3 regions of the Streptomyces sp. NBC_01635 genome follow, and region 1 is predicted to be linked to each of the others. Evidence: riboswitches for the same ligand, from Rfam matches in the RefSeq annotation. Region 1 holds a riboswitch; each other region holds the start of a gene.
What was found. Region 1 has a riboswitch for cobalamin ahead of metE (5-methyltetrahydropteroyltriglutamate--homocysteine S-methyltransferase). Riboswitches for the same ligand answer to the same signal wherever they lie in the genome.
Positions count from the first base shown of each region.

Region 2: another riboswitch for cobalamin. It lies ahead of OHB56_RS10340 (cobalamin biosynthesis protein); the one in region 1 lies ahead of metE (5-methyltetrahydropteroyltriglutamate--homocysteine S-methyltransferase).
Region 3: another riboswitch for cobalamin. It lies ahead of cobN (cobaltochelatase subunit CobN); the one in region 1 lies ahead of metE (5-methyltetrahydropteroyltriglutamate--homocysteine S-methyltransferase).

Region 1 covers NZ_CP109277.1:8,232,824-8,236,092, forward strand. Annotated here, with positions in the region: gene metE (5-methyltetrahydropteroyltriglutamate--homocysteine S-methyltransferase) at 1-1,716, opposite strand, end outside; cobalamin riboswitch at 1,881-2,103, opposite strand; gene OHB56_RS37565 (M12 family metallopeptidase) at 2,427-3,269, opposite strand, start outside.
Region 2 covers NZ_CP109277.1:2,170,470-2,173,738, forward strand. Annotated here, with positions in the region: gene OHB56_RS10330 (inorganic phosphate transporter) at 1-1,113, shown strand, start outside; gene OHB56_RS10335 (hypothetical protein) at 1,182-1,403, shown strand; cobalamin riboswitch at 1,708-1,847, shown strand; gene OHB56_RS10340 (cobalamin biosynthesis protein) at 1,972-2,958, shown strand; gene OHB56_RS10345 (cobyric acid synthase) at 2,967-3,269, shown strand, end outside.
Region 3 covers NZ_CP109277.1:867,062-870,330, reverse strand. Annotated here, with positions in the region: gene cobG (precorrin-3B synthase) at 1-1,109, opposite strand, end outside; cobalamin riboswitch at 1,163-1,312, shown strand; gene cobN (cobaltochelatase subunit CobN) at 1,403-3,269, shown strand, end outside.

The DNA.
Region 1 (3,269 bases):
GGTGACCGGGCCGGTGAGCATGCCCTTGACCGGGCGGGCGGTGAGGGACTGGGCGTATGTGGTCCAGCGCACGGTCATCGGTTCGGGGCGGGAGAGGTCGCCGGCCAGGACCGGCGGGCGGACGTAGCGGGTGCCGTAGGACTGGACCCAGCCGTACCGGGTGGCGAGGTAGCCGGTGAGCTGCTCGGCGAAGTACTGGACCATGTCGTTGCGTTCGGCCTCGCCGTGCACCAGGACGTCCAGGCCGGCCTTCTCCTGGAAGGAGATCACCTCCTGGATCTCGGCCTTGACGCGCTCCTCGTAGCCGGCGGTGTCGAGGCGGCCGGCGCGCAGGTCGGCGCGGGCGGTGCGCAGTTCGCCGGTCTGCGGGAAGGAGCCGATGGTGGTGGTCGGCAGGAGCGGCAGGCCCAGGCGGGCGTGCTGGGCGGCGGCGCGTTCGGCGTAGGGCCGGGAGCGACGGGCGTCGGCGGCCGTGACGGCGGCGGCGCGGGTCCGGACGGCCGGGTCATGTGTGAGCGGGGAGTTCGCGCGGGAAGCGAGGTCGGCCCGGTTGGCGGCGAGTTCGGCGGTGATCGTGCCGGTGCCCTGGGCGAGGCCCTTGGCGAGAGTGACGATCTCGGTGGTCTTCTGCCGGGCGAAGGAGAGCCAGCGCAGGATCTGCGGTTCGATGTCCCGTTCCGTCGCGGTGTCGATCGGGACGTGCAGCAGGGAGCAGGAGGCGGCCACGTCGACCCGGTCGGCCAGGCCGAGCAGCGTGCCGAGGAGGGACAGGGACTTCTCCAGGTCGTTCACCCAGATGTTGCGGCCGTTGACGACCCCGGCGACCAGCCGCTTGCCGGGCAGCCCGCCCACGGCGGCCAGGGCGTCCAGGTTGGCGGCGGCGGCCTCGGTGAAGTCCAGGGCCAGGCCCTCGACCGGAGCCTTGGCCAGCAGCGGCATCGCGTCACCGAGGCGGTCGAAGTACGAGGCGAGCAGCAGCTTCGGGCGGTCGGTGAGGCCCCCCAGCTCACGGTAGGCCCGCTTGGCGGCGTTCAGTTCGACCGGAGAGCGGTCCTGGACGAGGGCGGGCTCGTCCAGCTGCACCCACTCCGCGCCCGCGGCCCGCAGGTCGGCCAGGACCTCGGCGTAGACGGGCAACAGCCGGTCGAGCAGGGTGAGCGGGTCGAAGCCGACGGCCATGCCCGGGGCGGGCTTGGCGAGCAGGAGGTAGGTGACCGGACCGACCAAAACGGGTCGGGCGGCCAGGCCGAGTGCGAGGGCTTCCTTCAGTTCGGCGACCTGCTTGGCGGAGTCGGCGGTGAAGACGGTGTCCGGGCCCAGCTCCGGGACCAGGTAGTGGTAGTTGGTGTCGAACCACTTGGTCATCTCCAGCGGCGCCACCTCCTGGGTGCCGCGCGCCATGGCGAAGTAGCCGTCCAAGGCGTCCGTCTCGACGGCGGCGCGGTGGCGGTCGGGGATCGCGCCGACCATGACGGTGGTGTCGAGGACGTGGTCGTAGTACGAGAAGTCGCCGGCCGGGACTTCGTCGATGCCGGCCTCGGCCAGCTGCCGCCAGTTCGTCCGGCGCAGTTCGGCGGCGGCGGCGCGCAGCTCGTCGGCGGTGACGCGGCCCTTCCAGTAGCCCTCGATCGCCTTCTTCAGTTCCCTGTTCGCGCCCTGGCGGGGGTAGCCGTACACGGTGGCCCGGGCTGCCGCGGTCGCGGTCCTGCTGGTCACGGAGATCTCCTTCGCGAGACGAATCCCTGAGATCCCGGTGGCGGGACGAGAGCGCGAAGGGCGACGGACCGGACGGAAACGACCTCGTGCAGCACAGCGCCGTCGTCCGCCTGGTATGTACGCCGACCCGCCCTCGAGGTCACCGGGATATCCGCGCACGAGCCGGTCGTACGCGGGCAACGGGCAGGTCTTCGGACTCGCGGGCACGTCCTCGTGGGGAGGACACCTACTGGCCGTCGCTTCCCGGGCCCGGTTCGTCGGACCCAGTGCGTATGACGGCGGTCGTTCCCGCTCACCGCTGCGGGGCAGTCCCGGATTCCCACCGGGTTCCCTCTTACGACGCATCCCGTCCGGCTGACGGGGCGAACCAGCTGCACCAGCCAGCGTACGGGGTGCGGCGGGGGAGGGGAGCGACACGTCCATCATCCGGATGGTGAGCTGGAACATGGGTGAGCCGATGGGACGCGTGCCTCGTCGGACAGGGCCGGGCCGTGCTGCCCCACCGTCGGCCGGGTGCCCGGATTCGGGTCGGGTCCGACGAGTCGCCCGGTGGGCAGGGCGCGGACGACGGGGCGGGCAGCCGACCGGCCGCCGCTCTCCCGGACGTGGCGTGGGCCGGGGACGTCACCCTCCCCTGAAGGTGACGTCCCCGGCCGCTCCCCCGGCGCCGGACAGTGGTCGTGGCGTCCGTGTTCGGCGGACCGGTGCCGTTACCAGCACATGACCGCGGTTTCGCCCGAACCCCGTGCGGAGTAGAGGCGGATCCGGACGAAGTAGCGGCGGCCCTTGACGAGCCGGACCGCGAGGGTCGCGTTGTGCGGGGTTCCCCCGTCGTCGTGCCCGGCGAGGTAGCGGGGCTCCCCGCCCCGCTCCTCGAACAGCACGACGACCAGGTCGCCGTCGCCGAAGGTGCCCACCGTGTAGTCGCGGGTCTCCACCGGGTCGATCTGGAAGTCGGCCTGTTCGCCGGGGCCCAGACCGAGCGGCGCCGAGCGGAACGGCACCAGCGCGGGCGGGCCGGGCCGTTCGGCCGGCGGATACCAGCCGAGGGCGAACTCCTTGTCCGCCGCGGACAGCGTGCCGGGCGGATGGACGCCCCCGCGGAACTGCTCCGGTTCCAGTATCAGCCCCGGCGCGAAGGTGTATCCCATGATCGAATCGGCGTCCCAGACGGGGCCGTTGGCCTCGGTCGCGTCCAGCTTGCGCAGGATGTTGTGGTGCGTCCGTTCCCGGCTCCAGTGGTTGGGCGGGCCCGCCAGTTCGGCGTACACGGCCTCGTCGTCCCAGTGGAGACCCGCGCAGGGGCTCTGGTGCTCGTGCAGCATGCCCAGGGCGTGGCCGATCTGGTGCAGGGCCGTCCCACGCTCCCCGGGCTCGGTCAGGTCCCAGCCGAAGTTCACGGTGCGCTCGTGCAGACCCGCCAGGAGTGCCTCCTTACCCACGGCCGACCAGGAGCCGCCGCCGGACTGGAAGCCGATGCGCAGCTCCGCCTCCGAGCGGTCGTGGACCTCGGTGAAGGAGAGTCCGATCCCGAGCCCCTGCCACTCGGCGAA
Region 2 (3,269 bases), 6.1 Mb from region 1:
AACCTGGTGGGCGCCTTCCTCTCCGTGGAGGTCGCCAACACGATCTCCAAGGGCCTCGTCGACGAGGCCGGCATCCGTCCCGAGGTCATCTTCGCCGCACTGGTCGGCGCGATCCTCTGGAACCTCCTGACCTGGCTGGTCGGTCTGCCGTCCAGCTCCTCGCACGCCCTGATGGGCGGCCTGATCGGCGCCACCGTCGCCTCGGCGGGCTTCGGCGCGGTGCACGGCGACGTCCTGGTCACCAAGGTGCTGATCCCCGCGATCGCCGCGCCGCTGGTCGCCGGCCTGGCCGCGATGTTCGCGACCCGGCTGACCTACCGCATGAACCGCAAGGCTGCCGGCAGCAAGGCCTCCGAGAAGGGGTACCGGGCCGGACAGATCGCCTCCGCCGGTCTGGTCTCCCTGGCCCACGGCACCAACGACGCCCAGAAGACGATGGGCATCATCACCCTGGCCCTGGTCGCCGGCGGCACTCTCGCCCCGGACTCCGACCCGCCGATGTGGGTCATCGTCTCCGCGGGCATCGCCATCGCGCTCGGCACCTACCTCGGCGGCTGGCGCATCATCCGCACCATGGGCAAGGGCCTGACCGACCTCCAGCCGCAGCAGGGCTTCGTCGCCCAGACCAGCGCCGCGACGGTCATCCTGGCCTCCTCCCACCTCGGCTTCTCCCTGTCCACCACGCACTCCGTCTCCGGTTCCGTGATGGGTGCGGGCCTGGGCCGCAAGGGCGGCGTGGTCCGCTGGTCGACGGCCACCCGGATGTTCGTCGCCTGGGGTCTGACGCTGCCGGCGGCGGCCATCGTCGCGGCGATCGCCGAGTGGGTCTGCGGCTTCGGCAGCTGGGGCACCGCTCTCGTCGCGGTCTTCCTGATCACCTCCAGTGCGGCGATCTGGAAGATCTCCCGGCGCGAGGTCGTCGACCACACCAACGTCAACGACACCGACGACACCACCGGCACCGACGCCCCCGGCGAGGAGCAGAGCGGCGTCGTGACCGCAGCCATGGCCGCGGTGGCCCCCCCTCCGGCGGGCCCCGTGACCGAGGAGCTCTCGGCCACCATCCCGGCTCCCGCCGACCCGGCGACCCCTCCGGCCAGGACCACGGTCTGACCCCGCGGGGAGACGCGCAGAAGGCCCCGCAGGAAGACACGCAGGAAGACACGTAGGAGAAGAGCACCATGAAGATCGACTGGGCGGCCCTCGGTTCCGTCTTCGGCGTCAGCCTCGTGGTCACCGTGGCCCTGGTGGCCCTGTTCACCCTGGGCATCACCGGCCTGTCCCGCCGTGAGCGGGCCGCCGCCCAGGGCCAGTCCGCGGTCCTGGCGGTCACCGGCGCCTACACCTGCTTCGCGGCCTGCGCGGCGGCGGTGGCGTACGGGATCTATCTGATCATGGCCTGACGACTGCCCGAGGGCTGTCCGAGAGCTGTCCGATTCACCTGACGGCGCCTGATCACGGGGCAGGACCCGGGCCGGCGTCCCGGTCGGGGTCATGTCGTCCGTCCGGCGGGCGGTGCGGGGCGCCTTGCCTCCGTACCGCCCGTTCCGCGGTTCCCGGACCATCCGTCGACCGCTCCCGGACCGCCTGCCGGCCGTTCCCGCACCGCCCGTCACGCCGCGGGATCCCCGGCCCGCGGTTCACCCTCCGAAACCCCTCTGTGGGCCTCAGCACACTTCAGCCTCGCAGGTCAAAGGCAAGTTGACGGTTCTTCCGGACCGTGGTGGACTTCCGGAGCCATTACGGCGGCAGGAGAGGAAGCCGGTGCGAATCCGGCGCGGTCCCGCCACTGTCACCGGGGTGAACGACCCCGGAAGCCAGGAACTCCCACCGCCGGTCTCGTCGAACCAGGGCGTGGACACCCTGAGTGAGGACATACCGCCATGCCCGGCTGCCTGTTGAGGTCGACCAGCGATGCTCCGCCCCGGCTCGGGGCGGCCACTCCCGCCGGATCCCTCACCGGCTGAACCCATGGGTGCCGATCGCGAGTTCGCGTACGGCGCCGCCGCCGGCCTCCTCGGCGACCTGCTTCTCGGCGATCCCCGCCGAGGGCATCCGGTCGCCGCTTTCGGGCGGGCCGCGGCTGCCGTGGAACGGGTCCTGTGGCAGGACGACCGGGGCCGGGGCGCGCTGCACACCGCCGTCTGCGTCGGCGGGGCCGTCGCTCTGGGGAGCCTGGCCGCCCGCTGCGTACGATCCTCCCCCGCCGCCTCCGTCGCCCTGACCGGCGCGGCCACCTGGGCCGTCGTCGGAGGGACGTCGCTGGCCCGGGAGGCCCGCGCCATCGGGCGCGCCCTGGAGTCCGGGACCGTCGAGGGGATCGAGGCGGCGCGGGCCCGGCTGCCGCACCTGTGCGGACGGGACCCGCAGGCGCTGGACGCCGAAGGGATCGCCCGCGCGGTCGTGGAGTCCGTCGCCGAGAACACCTCCGACGCCGTGGTGGGCGCCCTGGTATGGGGTGCCGTTGCCGGTGTGCCGGGGCTGCTCGGGTTCCGGGCCGTCAACACCCTGGACGCCATGGTCGGCCACAAGTCCCCCCGCCATCTGCGGTACGGCTGGGCCTCCGCGCGCCTCGACGACGTCGCCGGGTGGCCCGGGGCGCGGCTGACCGCCGTACTCGCCGCGGTCGCCGGGCCGGACCCGCGGGGTGCCGTCCTGGCCTGGCGCACGGATGCCGCGAAGCATCCGAGTCCCAACGCCGGGCCCGTGGAGGCGTCCTTCGCGGGCGCGCTCGGCGTGCGGCTCGGCGGGACGCTGTCCTACTCCGGGCGGGTCGAGCACCGGCCCGTGCTCAACGGCGGCGGCCGTGCCGTGACCGTGGCGGACATCGACCGCACGGTACGGCTCTCACGGCGTGTCGGCTGGCTGGCACTCGGCGTCGGCGCCGCCGCGCGCATCGGTGTACGGGCCGTTGCGCGGGCCGTCCCCCGGGTGCGCGGAAAGGGGCGTACGGCATGAGGGGCGGTATGACGGGCGGCGGGCTGCTGGTCGCCGGTACGACGTCGGACGCCGGCAAGAGTGTGGTGACCGCCGGGATCTGCCGGTGGCTGGTGCGGCAGGGCGTCAAGGTCGCGCCGTTCAAGGCGCAGAACATGTCGCTGAACTCGTTCGTGACGCGGGAGGGCGCCGAGATCGGGCGGGCGCAGGCCATGCAGGCCCAGGCCTGCCGGATCGAGCCGACCGCGCTGATGAACCCGGTGCTGCTCAAGCCGGGCGGGGAACGGAGCAGCCAGGTCGTGCTGCTGGGCAGGCCGGTCGGTGAGATGAGC
Region 3 (3,269 bases), 7.4 Mb from region 1:
CCCGCGTCGGCGAGGGCGTCGGCCGCGTCCGCCCGCACGTCGGAACGCGACCTGCCGCACCCCGGCCGGCCGATGCAGGCACCGACGCGCAGCCAGGGGGAGGAGGCGTCGGTGACCAGGCCGGTGCCGGCGAGACGGGCCAGTGCGTCGGCCGCTGCCGCCGCGTTCGCCCCGGGGGCGGGGACGACAATGCCGCGCCACGGTGTCAGGCGCAGTTCGCCCGACCGGACTTCGGCGGCCACCCGGGTCACGGTCCGCCATTGACGGGACGTGAGACGTCCCAGGGGGACATGGACGGACAGAGCCGACCCGATCACCCCCGGAGGCGGACCCTCCGTTGTGGTGCGGTCGTTCGGCGCCGGAACGCAGCCGATGCCGGCGGCGGTCAGGCGGGAGCCGACCGCCTGCGTCAACTCACCCGGGGAGAGGTCCAGTTCGTCGACCCGCCAGACCCGTGCCCCGGTCTCCCGCAGCACGTCGAGGAACACCTCGGCGGCGAGCAGCGCGGCACGGGCCGCCTCGTCCTCGGACACCCGCAGGGCCTCGTCCGCCGAGCCGACGGTGAGCAGTGCGCCGTCGTCGACCGCACGCACGGTCACATCGGCGCCGAGTCCGGCGACATCGCCGCGCCCGTCGTCGAGCGCGAACAGGAACCGCCCGGACAGCGCCCGCGCCGCCCCGCTCGCGCACAGCGATTCGTCCAGGGCCGACAACCACGGCCGCACATCCCGGACACCCCGTCCGTCGAGGCCGGACAGCGGTGAGGCGACGATGTTGCGTGTCCGTTCGTGCCCGGGTGAGGGGAGGAGTCCGGCCGCGTCCAGTACCCCGGCGAGCCGGGCGCCGCAGTCGTCGCGCAGCCCACGCACCTGCACATTGCCGCGCGAGGTCAGATGCAGTTCGCCGTCGCCCAGTCGACCGGCCGCGTCCACGAGCGCCTCGGCCTGCGCCACGGTGAGCACCCCGCCGGGCACCCGGACCCGGGCCAGCGCCCCGTCGTCCGCGGTGTGCAGCCGCAACGACCCCGGACAGGCGTCACCACGGTCCCGTGAGACCACTGTGGCCTGGGACGACGGAGGGAGGGGAGCCGTGGACATGGCGGCGAGCATACCGACCGTCACACGGCGTCCGAGCCCTGCCCTCTTCCCCCGACCCTTACTATGATTCTCGGCGGATCATCAGATCCGCCATCGCCACGACGGCGACAGGGGAGGAAGCCCGGTGCGAATCCGGCGCGGTCCCGCCACTGTGAGTCCGGCCACCAGGAGGCCGGACGAGTCAGGAACTCCCTTCCCCAAGCTCTCGGCTCCTCCCCCAGCTACCGCTGGGAGGTGCCCCCAGAGCAGGAGAGACCCCAACCTCACCACCCGGGGCGCGGACCCCGAGGAAGGCCGGCCGACGCATGCCGCATTCGTCCGGGGAGCACTCGACGCACCCCCGCATCCTGCTCCTGTCGACGTCCGACACGGACCTGCTCAGCGCCCGAGCGGCCGACGGCCCGGTGCCCTACCGCTTCGCCAACCCCTCCCGCCTCCCGCTCGACGACCTGCCCGCGCTCCTCGAGGGTGTCGGCCTGGTCGTCGTACGTCTCCTCGGCGGACTGCGCGCCTGGGAGGAAGGCCTCGACCTGCTGCTCGCCGACGGCCGTCCGGTCGTCGTCCTCACCGGTGAACAGGCCCCCGACGCCCAGCTGATGGCCGCCTCCACGGTTCCCGTCGGCATCGCCGCGGAGGCGCACGCCTATCTCGCCCACGGCGGACCCGCCAACCTTGAGCAGCTCGCCCGCTTCCTGTCCGACACGGTCCTGCTCACCGGCCACGGCTTCGAGGCGCCCGCGCCCGCGCCCACCTGGGGCCCGCTGGAGCGCACACCCCGCGAGGACACCGACGGCCCGACCGTCGCCGTGCTCTACTACCGCGCCCATCACATGAGCGGCAACACCGCCTTCGTCCACGCCCTGTGCGACGCCGTGGAGAACGCGGGCGGGCGGCCCCTGCCGCTGTACGTGGCCTCCCTGCGCGCCCCCGAACCCGAACTGATCGAGGAACTGCGCGCGGCGGACGTCATCGTCACGACCGTCCTCGCGGCCGGCGGCACCAAGCCCGCCGAGGCGTCCGCCGGCGGCGACGACGAGTCCTGGGACGCGGGCGCACTCACCACCCTGGACGTGCCGATCCTCCAGGCCCTGTGCCTGACCGGCTCCCGCACCGTCTGGGAGGAGAACGACGAGGGCGTCTCCCCGCTGGACGCCGCCAGTCAGATCGCCGTGCCCGAGTTCGACGGCCGCCTGATCACCGTGCCGTTCTCCTTCAAGGAGATCGACGCCGACGGCCTCCCGGCCTACGTCGCCGACCCCGAGCGCGCCGCCCGCGTGGCCGGCATCGCCGTGCGCCACGCCCGCCTGCGGCACATCCCGGCCGCGGACAAGCGCCTGGCCCTGGTCCTGTCCGCCTACCCGACCAAGCACTCCCGCATCGGCAACGCGGTCGGCCTGGACACCCCCGCCAGCGCGGTGGCCCTGCTGCGCCGGCTGCGGGACGAGGGATACGACTTCGGCGACACCGACGTCCCGGGATTGGCCTCCGGGGACGGCGACGAACTGATCCGCGCGCTGATCGAGGCGGGCGGCCACGACCAGGACTGGCTCACCGAGGAACAGCTCGCCCGCAACCCGGTGCGCATCCCGGCCGCCGACTACAAGCGCTGGTACGCCACCCTCCCCGGACAACTGCGCACGGCCGTCGAGGAGCACTGGGGCCCGGCGCCGGGCGAGATGTTCCTCGACCGCAGCCGCAACCCGGAGGGCGACATCGTCCTCGCCGCCCTGCGCCGCGGCAACCTGCTGATCCTCATCCAGCCCCCGCGCGGCTTCGGCGAGAACCCCATCGCCATCTACCACGACCCCGACCTGCCGCCCTCCCACCACTACCTCGCCGCCTACCGCTGGATCGCCGCGCGGGCCGAGGACGGAGGCTTCGGCGCGGACGCCATGATCCACCTCGGCAAGCACGGCAACCTGGAGTGGCTGCCGGGCAAGAACGCCGGCCTGTCCGCCGCCTGCGGCCCCGACGCCGCCCTCGGCGACCTCCCCCTCGTCTACCCCTTCCTGGTCAACGACCCGGGCGAGGGCACCCAGGCCAAGCGCCGGGTCCACGCCACCCTCGTCGACCACCTCGTCCCCCCGATGGCCCGCGCCGACTCCTACGGCGACATCGCGCGCCTGGAACAACTCCTCGACGAGTACGCCCAGATCGCCGCCATGGACCCGG